One region of the Zhihengliuella alba genome, then DNA from elsewhere that is predicted to be linked to it. Evidence: riboswitches for the same ligand, from Rfam matches in the RefSeq annotation. Region 1 holds a riboswitch; each other region holds the start of a gene.

Region 1 (2,189 bases):
GAGCGGCCCGAGCAGTCGGCTCCCGACGGACCGGGCGGAGCGCCGGGGAGCCCGCCGCCCGCCGCGCCCGGACGGCGAGACGGCCGCCGCAGCGACGGCATCGACCGCCGTCGTGCCGAGCCCTCTGCGAGTCGATTCGGTGGTCCCCATGCGCCTACGCCCCCCTGCGTCTGCCGCCGCCTTCTTCTGCGGCGAATCTAGTCCTGCCGGCCGCTCCGCGCCAGAGCCGGACCGGTCGCCGTGCGAGCCCGCCGGGGATGAGCCCCGGCGCGGGCTCTAGAGCGTGACCAGGCCGTGCGGCGTCATGAAGGACACGGACAGGATGCCCGGGGCGCCGTTCGGCGCCTGCCAGTCGACCGTGACGTCGCCCAGCGGCGACTGCTCCGGGCGGCCGAGCCAGTCCCGCACGCGGTCCCGCGACCCGGCGATGCAGATCTGCGCGATCTGCCCCTCTGGGCGCTCCACGGCCTGCGAGGGATGCAGCTTCTCGGTGCCCTCGTCCCACTGGATCATGTAGGGCACCTGGGGATCGGCGATCAGGCCCTTGATGCCGATCTGCTGCCAGGTCAGCTCCTGGCCGTCCGGGAACTTCCGGTTCCCCGGTACCCGACTGCGGCCGAGGCGCTCCTCGAACGGGACCAGGTCGTCCACCGCGACGACCCAGCCCATCCAGCCGCCGCCCATCTCCGAGCGGGCCCGGACGGCCTGGCCGAACGGTGCCTTGTCGCTCGCCGGATGGGCCAGGACCTCGACGACCTCGAGGTACTGGTTGTTGCGCAGCGGGAAGATGACGTTCCTGGTTCCGAAGCGAGGATGGACTCCTCCCTTGACGGATTCGATGCCGAGTTCTCGAGCGATCCGGTCGGCCGTGGCGGTCAGGCCGTCAGGGCCGCAAGCATAGGAAACATGGTCCAACCTCATCATGTCCTCATGATGGCACTATGTGATGGACGTCTCGAAATTAGGCTGCCCTTACTTGCCGCCGGACGCCGCGGCAGGAGGCTGTCCCGAGGCCGCGCCGGGCTGTGTGTCGGGCTGTTGAGACCGGGCTTGCACGGCGGCTCCTCTTCGTCGAAACTTGGGGACCAAGGTCATGAGTGCCAGCGTGAAACCCCGGTTTGCTGGCCGGCAACCCTCACACTCGCGGTGGGGTGCCCCGGGTGAAGACCCGGCTCCGCTCGAAAACGATGCGGGGCAAGCGCGGGAAAGCCTTCCCATCTGCTGTACCCGCCGGACCGTTACCGTCCGGCGGCCTTCGCCCCCTCGGCGTCGGCACGGCACAGCGGGAGTGCGGGCGGACCCCGGAACACAGAGGGGAACAACATGTCAGAGCAGAACACCACGCCGTCCACCCAGTCCGCAGCATGGGCCTTCGAGACCCGCCAGATCCACGCGGGCCAGACGCCGGATCCGACGACGGGCGCCCGGGCCCTGCCGATCTACCAGACGACGTCGTTCGTCTTCCCGAGCGCGGAGAGCGCCGCCGCGCGGTTCGCGCTCGCCGAGCTGGAGCCGATCTACACGCGCATCGGCAACCCGACGCAGGACGCCGTGGAGCAGCGGATCGCCGACCTCGAGGGCGGCGTCGGCGCGCTGCTGCTCGCCTCGGGCCAGGCCGCCACGACCTACGCCCTGCTCAACGTCGCCGAGGCCGGTGACCACATCGTCGCCAGCCCCACGCTCTATGGCGGCACGCAGAACCTGCTCAAGCACACGCTGAAGAAGTTCGGACTCGAGGTCACCTTCGTGGCCGACCCGGACGACCTGGACGCCTGGCGCGCCGCGGTCCGCCCGAACACCAAGGCGTTCTTCGGCGAAGTGGTGTCCAACCCGCGCCAGGACGTCCTCAACATCGAGGAGATCTCGGCGATCGCCCACGAGGTCGGCGTCCCGCTGATCGTCGACAACACCCTGGCCACCCCCTACCTGATCCGCCCGCTCGAGTGGGGCGCCGACGTCGTCGTGCACTCGGCCACCAAGTACCTGGGCGGGCACGGCACGGCGATCGCCGGCGTGATCGTGGACGGCGGCACGTTCGACTACGCCGCCGACCCGGAGCGGTTCCCCGGCTTCAACACCCCGGACGAGTCCTACAACGGCCTGGTGTTCGCCCGCGACCTCGGCGTCGGCGGTGCACTCGGGGCCAACCTGGCCTACATCCTCAAGGCCCGCGTGCAGCTGCTGCGCGA
Region 2 (2,189 bases), on a different contig from region 1:
CCGGCAGCGCGGACTCGTCGCCGCCGATCAGGTGCCAGTCCGCGGCGGGGTCCGGGAGGTACATCCCGCCGGGTCCGGCGAAGCACACGACGTCGCCCGGCTGGGCGCGCTCGGCCCACGGCCCGGCGAGGCCCTGGTCGCCGTGGACGACGAAATCGATCTGCAGCGTCTGCGCGTCGTGGTCGACGTCGTGCACGGTGTAGGTGCGCCGGACCGGCATCCGCTCCGGCGGGAGGGCCTTGGCCAGCTCCTCGAGGTTGTACGGCGGGGTCAGCCCGAGCTCGGGATCGGCGAAGAGGAGCTTGACGTACTTGTCGGTGGCCTCCTTGTCCTGGAAGGCCGCGAAGCCCTCCCCGCCGAGCGTGAGCCGGACCATGTGGCCGCCGATCCGCTCGCTGCGCAGGACCTCCAGGACCACCTGGGGCTTGGGTCCGCGGGCTGGACGGGCGTCGGACATCGGTCACTCCTTCGTCGGCGGGCCCGGGGAACTCGACCGGGCCTCAGTTCTTAGGCTCTCCTAACTCGGAATGAATCGCAAACCGTCGCCGGCCCGGGATCGCTCCCGTGCCAGGGCTTGCCCGCGCGCCGAGCGGCCGCTGTAGGATGGGGGCAGCTTCACGAGATGCGGCCAACGACGGGCTCCGACCCGGCCGCGCACCAACCCCATGCTCACAGAGCGCCTCGCGGCGGTCTCACGGGTGGTTCGGATGACGAAGCGGCCCCGCGCAGACGCGCGCGGGCAAGAGCAACGAAAGGGAAACCCCGTGACCGTCGTCTTCGCCGACCGCGGCGCCGTGTGCGCGCACCCCGCCCCCGGCCACGCGCTCAGCACCACCCAGATCGTCTCCGTCCTCGAGGCCGACCGTCGAGAGTGGCTGCCCGCCACGGTGACGAGCGCCGACCGCCGGACGGGGAGGTTCACCGTGCAGCCGGCCTCCGGCGCCCCGTTCGAGGCGCACCACCACGACGCCGCCGCGGTGGCCCGGTTCCTGCCGCTCGGCCGGGGCTGCCTCTGGAACGCCGACCTCGGCGTCCTGATCGGCCCGGAGATCGCGGTCCGCGCGCGGGGGCTGCACCGGGAGATCGTCCGGCGGGCCCTGAGCCTGGCCGCGGCGCCCCTCGACGCATGCCACGCAGCACCCGGCGCAGCACTCGGCGCCGGGGTGGAGAAGTCCGGGCCGCCGCCGGAGGACTATCCGACGGCGGGCGGTCCCACGAAGGCCGCGAGCGCGGACCGGTGCTCCCCGGGCAGTCTCATCAGCCGCTGATCGGCGGTGGAGAAGAACGCCAGCGTGGTCAGCGCGCGCACGCAGACGGTCCCGTCCACGGCGTCACGGAACTCGTAGCTGACGTCGAAGCTGGCGGCCTTGGGACTGGAGATCCACACGTCCACCTCCGCCGGGACGTTGCGGTACTCCAGCGGCCGCGTGTAGCGCACGCGGTGCTCCACGACGAGGACCTGCGTCCCCTCGGGGACGTTGGCGAAGAGGTCCACCCGGGGCTGGCTGACGGGCCTGCCGGTCCCGCCCGGGACGCCGAAGGCCGCGATGCGGGCCTCCTCCATCATCCGGACGATGTTGACGTTGTTGATGTGCCCGTAGGCGTCCATGTCGGCCCAGCGCATCGGCACGCGGACCGGGACGCGGCCGCCGGCGGGCGGGGAGGCCGCCTCGCTACTCACCCTCGGCCTCCTCGAGGAGGCCGAGGTCGCGGAGCTGCTTGGCGATGGTGGCCCCGTCCGGCCCGTACACCCACGGGACCCCGGGGGTGGCGTGGACGGTGTGGAAGGAGCGGCCCCCGGCGAGCACGGCCTCCGACGGGGTGAGCTGGCGGATGACGATCGCGCGGACGTGGCCGGGGTGGCGGCTGGCGAACTCCGCGTAGATCTCCGGGTCGTGCTGGCCGTCGTCGCCGATGAGCAGCCATTTCACGTGCGGGAACTCGCGGGCCAGGCGGCGGAGCTCGTCCACCTTGTGCTGCAGGCCGGACCGGAACCACCGGCCCTCGGTGGGCCCCCAGTCGGTGAGCAGCAGCGGCCCGGTCGGGTAGAGGTTCCGGGTGAGGAACCGGGTGAGCGTCGCCGCCGCGTTCCAGGCGCCGGTGGAGACGTAGATGACCGGGGAGCCGGGCCAGGTCGTGGCGAGTCGCTCCATCATCACGGCCATGCCGGGCGTAGCCAGGCGGGCGTG
Region 3 (2,189 bases), on a different contig from region 1:
GGCCTCGACGGCCTTCTTCAGCTCGCGGTTCGGGCCGATGCGCGGGTAGCCGAGGATGGTGGCGGCGGGGAACGTGGTCATGGCGTGCTCCTTCGTGCGGGAAAGGGTGGTGCGGGAAAGGGATGTCGGTGGTCGGTGGGTGGTTCGGTGGCGGCGGTCAGGCGTTGGCGAGCCGGGCTGCGCCGACGAGCGCGTGCACGTCGCCGTAGTCGGCGCCGTCGCGGGCGTCGGTGATGCCGGCGCCGGTCAGGCCGAGGGCCCGGACCACGTCCAGGGGCCCGCGGGCGTCGTTGAAGGTGTAGAGGTGGAGCCCTGGCGCCCCGGCGTCGAACGCGGCCTGGGCCAGCCCGGCCGCGTGGTCGACGCCGATGCGGTGCCGCTCGGCGTCCGTGGCCGCGTCGGCCAGGCGGGCGCGCAGGCCCTCGTCCGGGGCCAGCCCGGAGAGCTCGCAGAGGCGCAGCAGCCGTCGCTCGTTGTTGACCGGCATGATGCCCGGGACGATCGGGATGGTGACGCCCGCGGTCCGCGCCGCCTCCACCAGCCCGGTGTAGTCGGCGGCGTCGAAGTAGATCTGCGTGATCGCGAAGTTCGCACCGGCGCGCTCCTTGGCGAGCAGCACCTCGACGTCGTGCCGGAAGGAGGGGGACTCCGGGTGGCGCGTCGGGTACGCGGCGACGCCGATCGCGAGCCGTCCGGCGCCGAGCGAGGCCGACCTGCGGTCCTCGACCTCCCGGATCAGCTCCACGAGGTAGCGCGCGAACGGCAGCTCGCCGTAGGCGGCCGGGTGGTCCGGGTCGGTGCCCTCCGGCTGGTCCCCGCGCAGGGCGAGGACGCCGCGGACGCCGAGCGCCACCAGGTGGTTGACCAGCCGGTCCAGCGAGTCGCGGGTCTCGCCCACGCAGGTCAGATGGGCCAGCGGCCGCAGCCGGGTGTGCTCGATCAGGTGGCCGATCAGCTCGATCGAGGCCCGGCGCCGCTCCGGCGTGCCGTTGTAGGTGACGGACACGTAGTCGGGGCCGCTCGCCTCGAGCTCCGCGACGACGTCCACGGCCCGGGCGCGGGCCTCGGCGTTGCGGGGCGGGTAGAGCTCGTAGGACAGCGCCGGGGGCGGCGCTGCGGTGTGGTTCAGGCTCATTCTGTCTCCTCGCATTGACGCGAAGGAGGAACGACGGCGCCGCACCGCAGCCCGGGGTGCCGGGCGGAGGGCGTGGCGTCGATGCGTCTCCATCGCTTCTGGCGGTAGCACCGTTCCGTCGTCGTCCGGCCGGGATGCCGGGGAGGCGGATGGTTGCTGCGGCGTCGTCGATCCAGATCTCTCGGCCGCTCTTGATGGGTGGTGCTCACCATGTAAGGGCCCGGCGCACCGGTCCGGCAAACACGGCCGCCCCGGGCGCTTCACAGTCGGGAATGTGAAAGCCGATGACGCTCGAATCGCAGTTGTGACGCGGAGAACCGGGGCCGAGGGGGACTCCGGCCGTCACAAAGAGCCCGTGTGACGGTTCGTGACCCGGCCCCGCGCCGACCCCACCCGGGTGCGGCCCGGGCCCGGATCGCTCGGTAGGTTGCACCCATGCAGCATCGAGATCCGCACCCGACCGCTCCGAGCCGAGGGCCCCGGGAGGACCCGCGCTGGGAGCCCCCGGCGCCCCACGCTGGCCTCCCGGCGTCCGGCGGGAACGGCCGGGGCGTCGTGCACGTCGTCGCGGTCGCCCACGGCACCGACTCCCCCGAGGGCCGCGGGATGATCGACGGGCTCCGCGCCGGCGTCGAGGACCGGCTGCGCCAGGCGCTCGCGGGCTCCGCCGTCCGGGTGCGGGTCCACGAGGCCTACGTGGACGTGCAGCAGCCGCGGCTGGGCGACGTCCTGGCGGCGCTGCCCGCGGGGGAGACCGCCGTGGTCCTGCCGATGCTCGTCTGCGACGGCGTCCACACCGTCCACGACATCGCCGACGCGGTCGTGCAGCGTCCCAGCACCGGGGCGCTGCCCCCGATCGCCGCCGGCGCCGCCGCCCTCCGGCTGGCGCGGGGGCTGGCCGCCCTGGTCCCCGCCGCCCTGGTCCCCGCCGCCCTGGTCCCCGCCGCCCCCGAGACCGGGCCCGCCGCCTCGGGCTCCCCTCCCACACCGGGCTCCCCTCCCACACCGGACTCCCCGGCCACGCTCGGCTGGTCGCCGGCGCCGGAGCAGCCCG
Region 4 (2,189 bases), on a different contig from region 1:
GGCCCTGTACGTCCTCACCGGCAGCGAGGAGTCGGAGCGCTGGCTCTCCCGCCTCGGCAAGCACCGCCGCGGGGTGTCCTGCCTCTACGTGAACAAGCTCGACGACGTCGACCTGGACGTGCTCCGGCAGCTGGTCCAGGAGGGCTACGAGCATGCGGGCGGCGGGCCGGACGGCCCGGCACCGGACCGCCGACCCGACGGCGGCGCCCGCGCCGACGCACGCGCCTAGGATGGACAGCATGTTCTCGCTCGGGCTCCTCGAAGCACTCATCGTCATCGCCGTCCTCGTCGGGATCGTCGGCGCGCTCTGGTACGTCTTCAGCCGGACGACCACCGGGCAGCTCAGCGAGGAAGAGCAGTACATCCAGCGGCTCAACGCCAAATGGGTCCAGCAGCGCGAGGAGCAGCGCCGGGAGGCCGAGCGCGTGCGCCACGAGACGCAGCAGCGGATGCCCACGGCCCAGCGCACCCCCACGGCTCCCGTGGACGACCCCACCGCCCAGGCCGGCGCGGGCGCCGTGCCCGCCACCCGTCCCGCGGGCCAGGCCGACTACGCCGCCGTGGTGAGCCTGGTGCAGCAGGGCAAGGTCGTCGAGGCGATCAGGAAGGTCCGCCGCGACACCGGCGTGGGGCTGGCGGACGCCAAGCGGCTGGTGGACGACATCCAGCACCGCTGAGGGCGGCCGCCCGCGTCAGGCGTAGGCGGGCGCGCCCAGCGTGGCGAAGTCCGAGTCGTGGAAGACGAGGGGCTGGTGGAGCCCCTCGTGGGCCGCGTGCCGGTGGACGCGGAGGATGACCACCGCGTGATCGCCCGCGTCGACCTCCTGGTCGATGCTGCAGTCCAGCCAGAGCGCCGCCTCGTGCAGGAAGAGGGCACCGGCGTCGCTCGACTCGAAGCGCACGCCGGCGAAACGGTCCCCGTCCCGCGCGGCGATCTGCCGGCACACGTCCCGGTGCGTCGCGCCCAGGACGGAGACACCGATGCGCTGCGCGGCGCGGATCCTCGGCCAGGTGCGCGAGCTCTTCTGCACGGCGAACAGGACCAGCGGCGGGTCCAGGGAGACGCCGACCGTGAAGGAGGAGGCGACGATCCCCTGCGGCTCTCCGTCGACGACGGCGCAGAGGGCCGCCAGGCCGGAGGGATGCCGCGCGAACGCCTGCCGCAGCGCGCCCGCGGAGAGATCGGTCGAGAGGTCGGATTCGGGTGCAGTCATGGCCACCGCCTGTGATCATGCGCCCATCCGGCCGGGAGGGGCCGGGCTGCGACGCGGTACTTGCCCACCGGCGTGTTCCGGAAGGCCGAATCATCACCTGGAGCACCCCACTACCGCAATGGGAGGGTTGCCGTTCAACGAGCCAGGGCTTGACGTTGAATCTCTTGATTCGCTCCCCACGCTACGTGCGGGGAAGGATCTGTGACAACGACGGACGCAACATTCCGCAAGCTGGCGACACACGGGACCGGGGCGCGCCGGGCACGGGGCCGCACAGGCGTACCGCCGACGAGGTCCGCGCGCTAGGGTGGCCGCACCGGAGCCGCCCGGCCCGGTGCGAGCGGGGAACTGGAGGCACCATGGCACGGATCCGGCTGTCGACGGCGCACGGACTCTTCGATCTGGCGGCCGGGCTCTGGCCGCTGGTCCACTACCGCAGCTTCGTGGCCGTCACCGGACCCAAGGCGGACCGCTGGCTCGTCCAGACGGTCGCGGGCTTCTCGGTCGCCGTCGGCTACGCCCTGCTGCGCTCGACGCCGAGCGATGAGGGACGCCGCACGGCCCGCCGCCTCGGCATCGGTTCCGCTCTGGCCTATGGGCTGGTGGACCTCTACTACGGGTCGACCGGGCGCATCCGCCGAATCTACCTGGCGGACGCGGCCGTGGAGGCCGGCTGGCTCCTCGCCTGGCTGGCGGCACGACGCCGTTAAAGCGACGAGGCCCCACCCCCGCGAAGGGATGGGGCCTCGTGGCGCTGAAGCACTCGAGCGGCTGCTGCCGCGCGGACTACTTCTTCTTGGCGGCCGGGACGACCTGCAGCGCGATGGTCGCCGAGACGTCCTCGTGCAGGCGCACGGTGGCCTCGAAGTTGCCGGTGGACTTGATGTGCTCCGGCAGTTCGACCTTGCGCTTGTCGATGGAGCCGAGGCCGGCGGCCTCGACGGCCTTCGCGATGTCGTCGACCTTGACGGTGCC

The links. Region 1 has a riboswitch for S-adenosylmethionine ahead of ABD784_RS06560 (bifunctional o-acetylhomoserine/o-acetylserine sulfhydrylase). Riboswitches for the same ligand answer to the same signal wherever they lie in the genome.
Region 2: linked by a shared signal. The riboswitch ahead of ABD784_RS05450 (hypothetical protein) and the one ahead of ABD784_RS06560 (bifunctional o-acetylhomoserine/o-acetylserine sulfhydrylase) in region 1 are both predicted to bind S-adenosylmethionine.
Region 3: linked by a shared signal. The riboswitch ahead of ABD784_RS12525 (methylenetetrahydrofolate reductase) and the one ahead of ABD784_RS06560 (bifunctional o-acetylhomoserine/o-acetylserine sulfhydrylase) in region 1 are both predicted to bind S-adenosylmethionine.
Region 4: linked by a shared signal. The riboswitch ahead of ABD784_RS10325 (flavin reductase family protein) and the one ahead of ABD784_RS06560 (bifunctional o-acetylhomoserine/o-acetylserine sulfhydrylase) in region 1 are both predicted to bind S-adenosylmethionine.

The regions. Positions count from the first base shown of each region.
Region 1 is NZ_BAABCJ010000002.1:167,850-170,038, reverse strand. It holds gene ABD784_RS06570 (hypothetical protein) at 1-150, opposite strand, end outside; gene ABD784_RS06565 (VOC family protein) at 277-924, opposite strand; SAM riboswitch class IV at 1,090-1,207, shown strand; gene ABD784_RS06560 (bifunctional o-acetylhomoserine/o-acetylserine sulfhydrylase) at 1,324-2,189, shown strand, end outside.
Region 2 is NZ_BAABCJ010000001.1:1,191,724-1,193,912, forward strand. It holds gene ABD784_RS05445 (siderophore-interacting protein) at 1-457, opposite strand, end outside; SAM riboswitch class IV at 614-752, shown strand; gene ABD784_RS05450 (hypothetical protein) at 765-1,268, shown strand; gene ABD784_RS05455 (acyl-CoA thioesterase) at 1,193-1,624, opposite strand; gene ABD784_RS05460 (App1 family protein) at 1,674-2,189, opposite strand, start outside.
Region 3 is NZ_BAABCJ010000006.1:197,169-199,357, reverse strand. It holds gene metE (5-methyltetrahydropteroyltriglutamate--homocysteine S-methyltransferase) at 1-81, opposite strand, end outside; gene ABD784_RS12525 (methylenetetrahydrofolate reductase) at 158-1,135, opposite strand; SAM riboswitch class I at 1,222-1,336, opposite strand; gene ABD784_RS12520 (sirohydrochlorin chelatase) at 1,571-2,189, shown strand, end outside.
Region 4 is NZ_BAABCJ010000005.1:155,135-157,323, reverse strand. It holds gene ABD784_RS10335 (DUF1801 domain-containing protein) at 1-229, shown strand, start outside; gene ABD784_RS10330 (hypothetical protein) at 240-677, shown strand; gene ABD784_RS10325 (flavin reductase family protein) at 693-1,214, opposite strand; SAM riboswitch class IV at 1,266-1,384, opposite strand; gene ABD784_RS10320 (hypothetical protein) at 1,574-1,924, shown strand; gene rplI (50S ribosomal protein L9) at 2,001-2,189, opposite strand, start outside.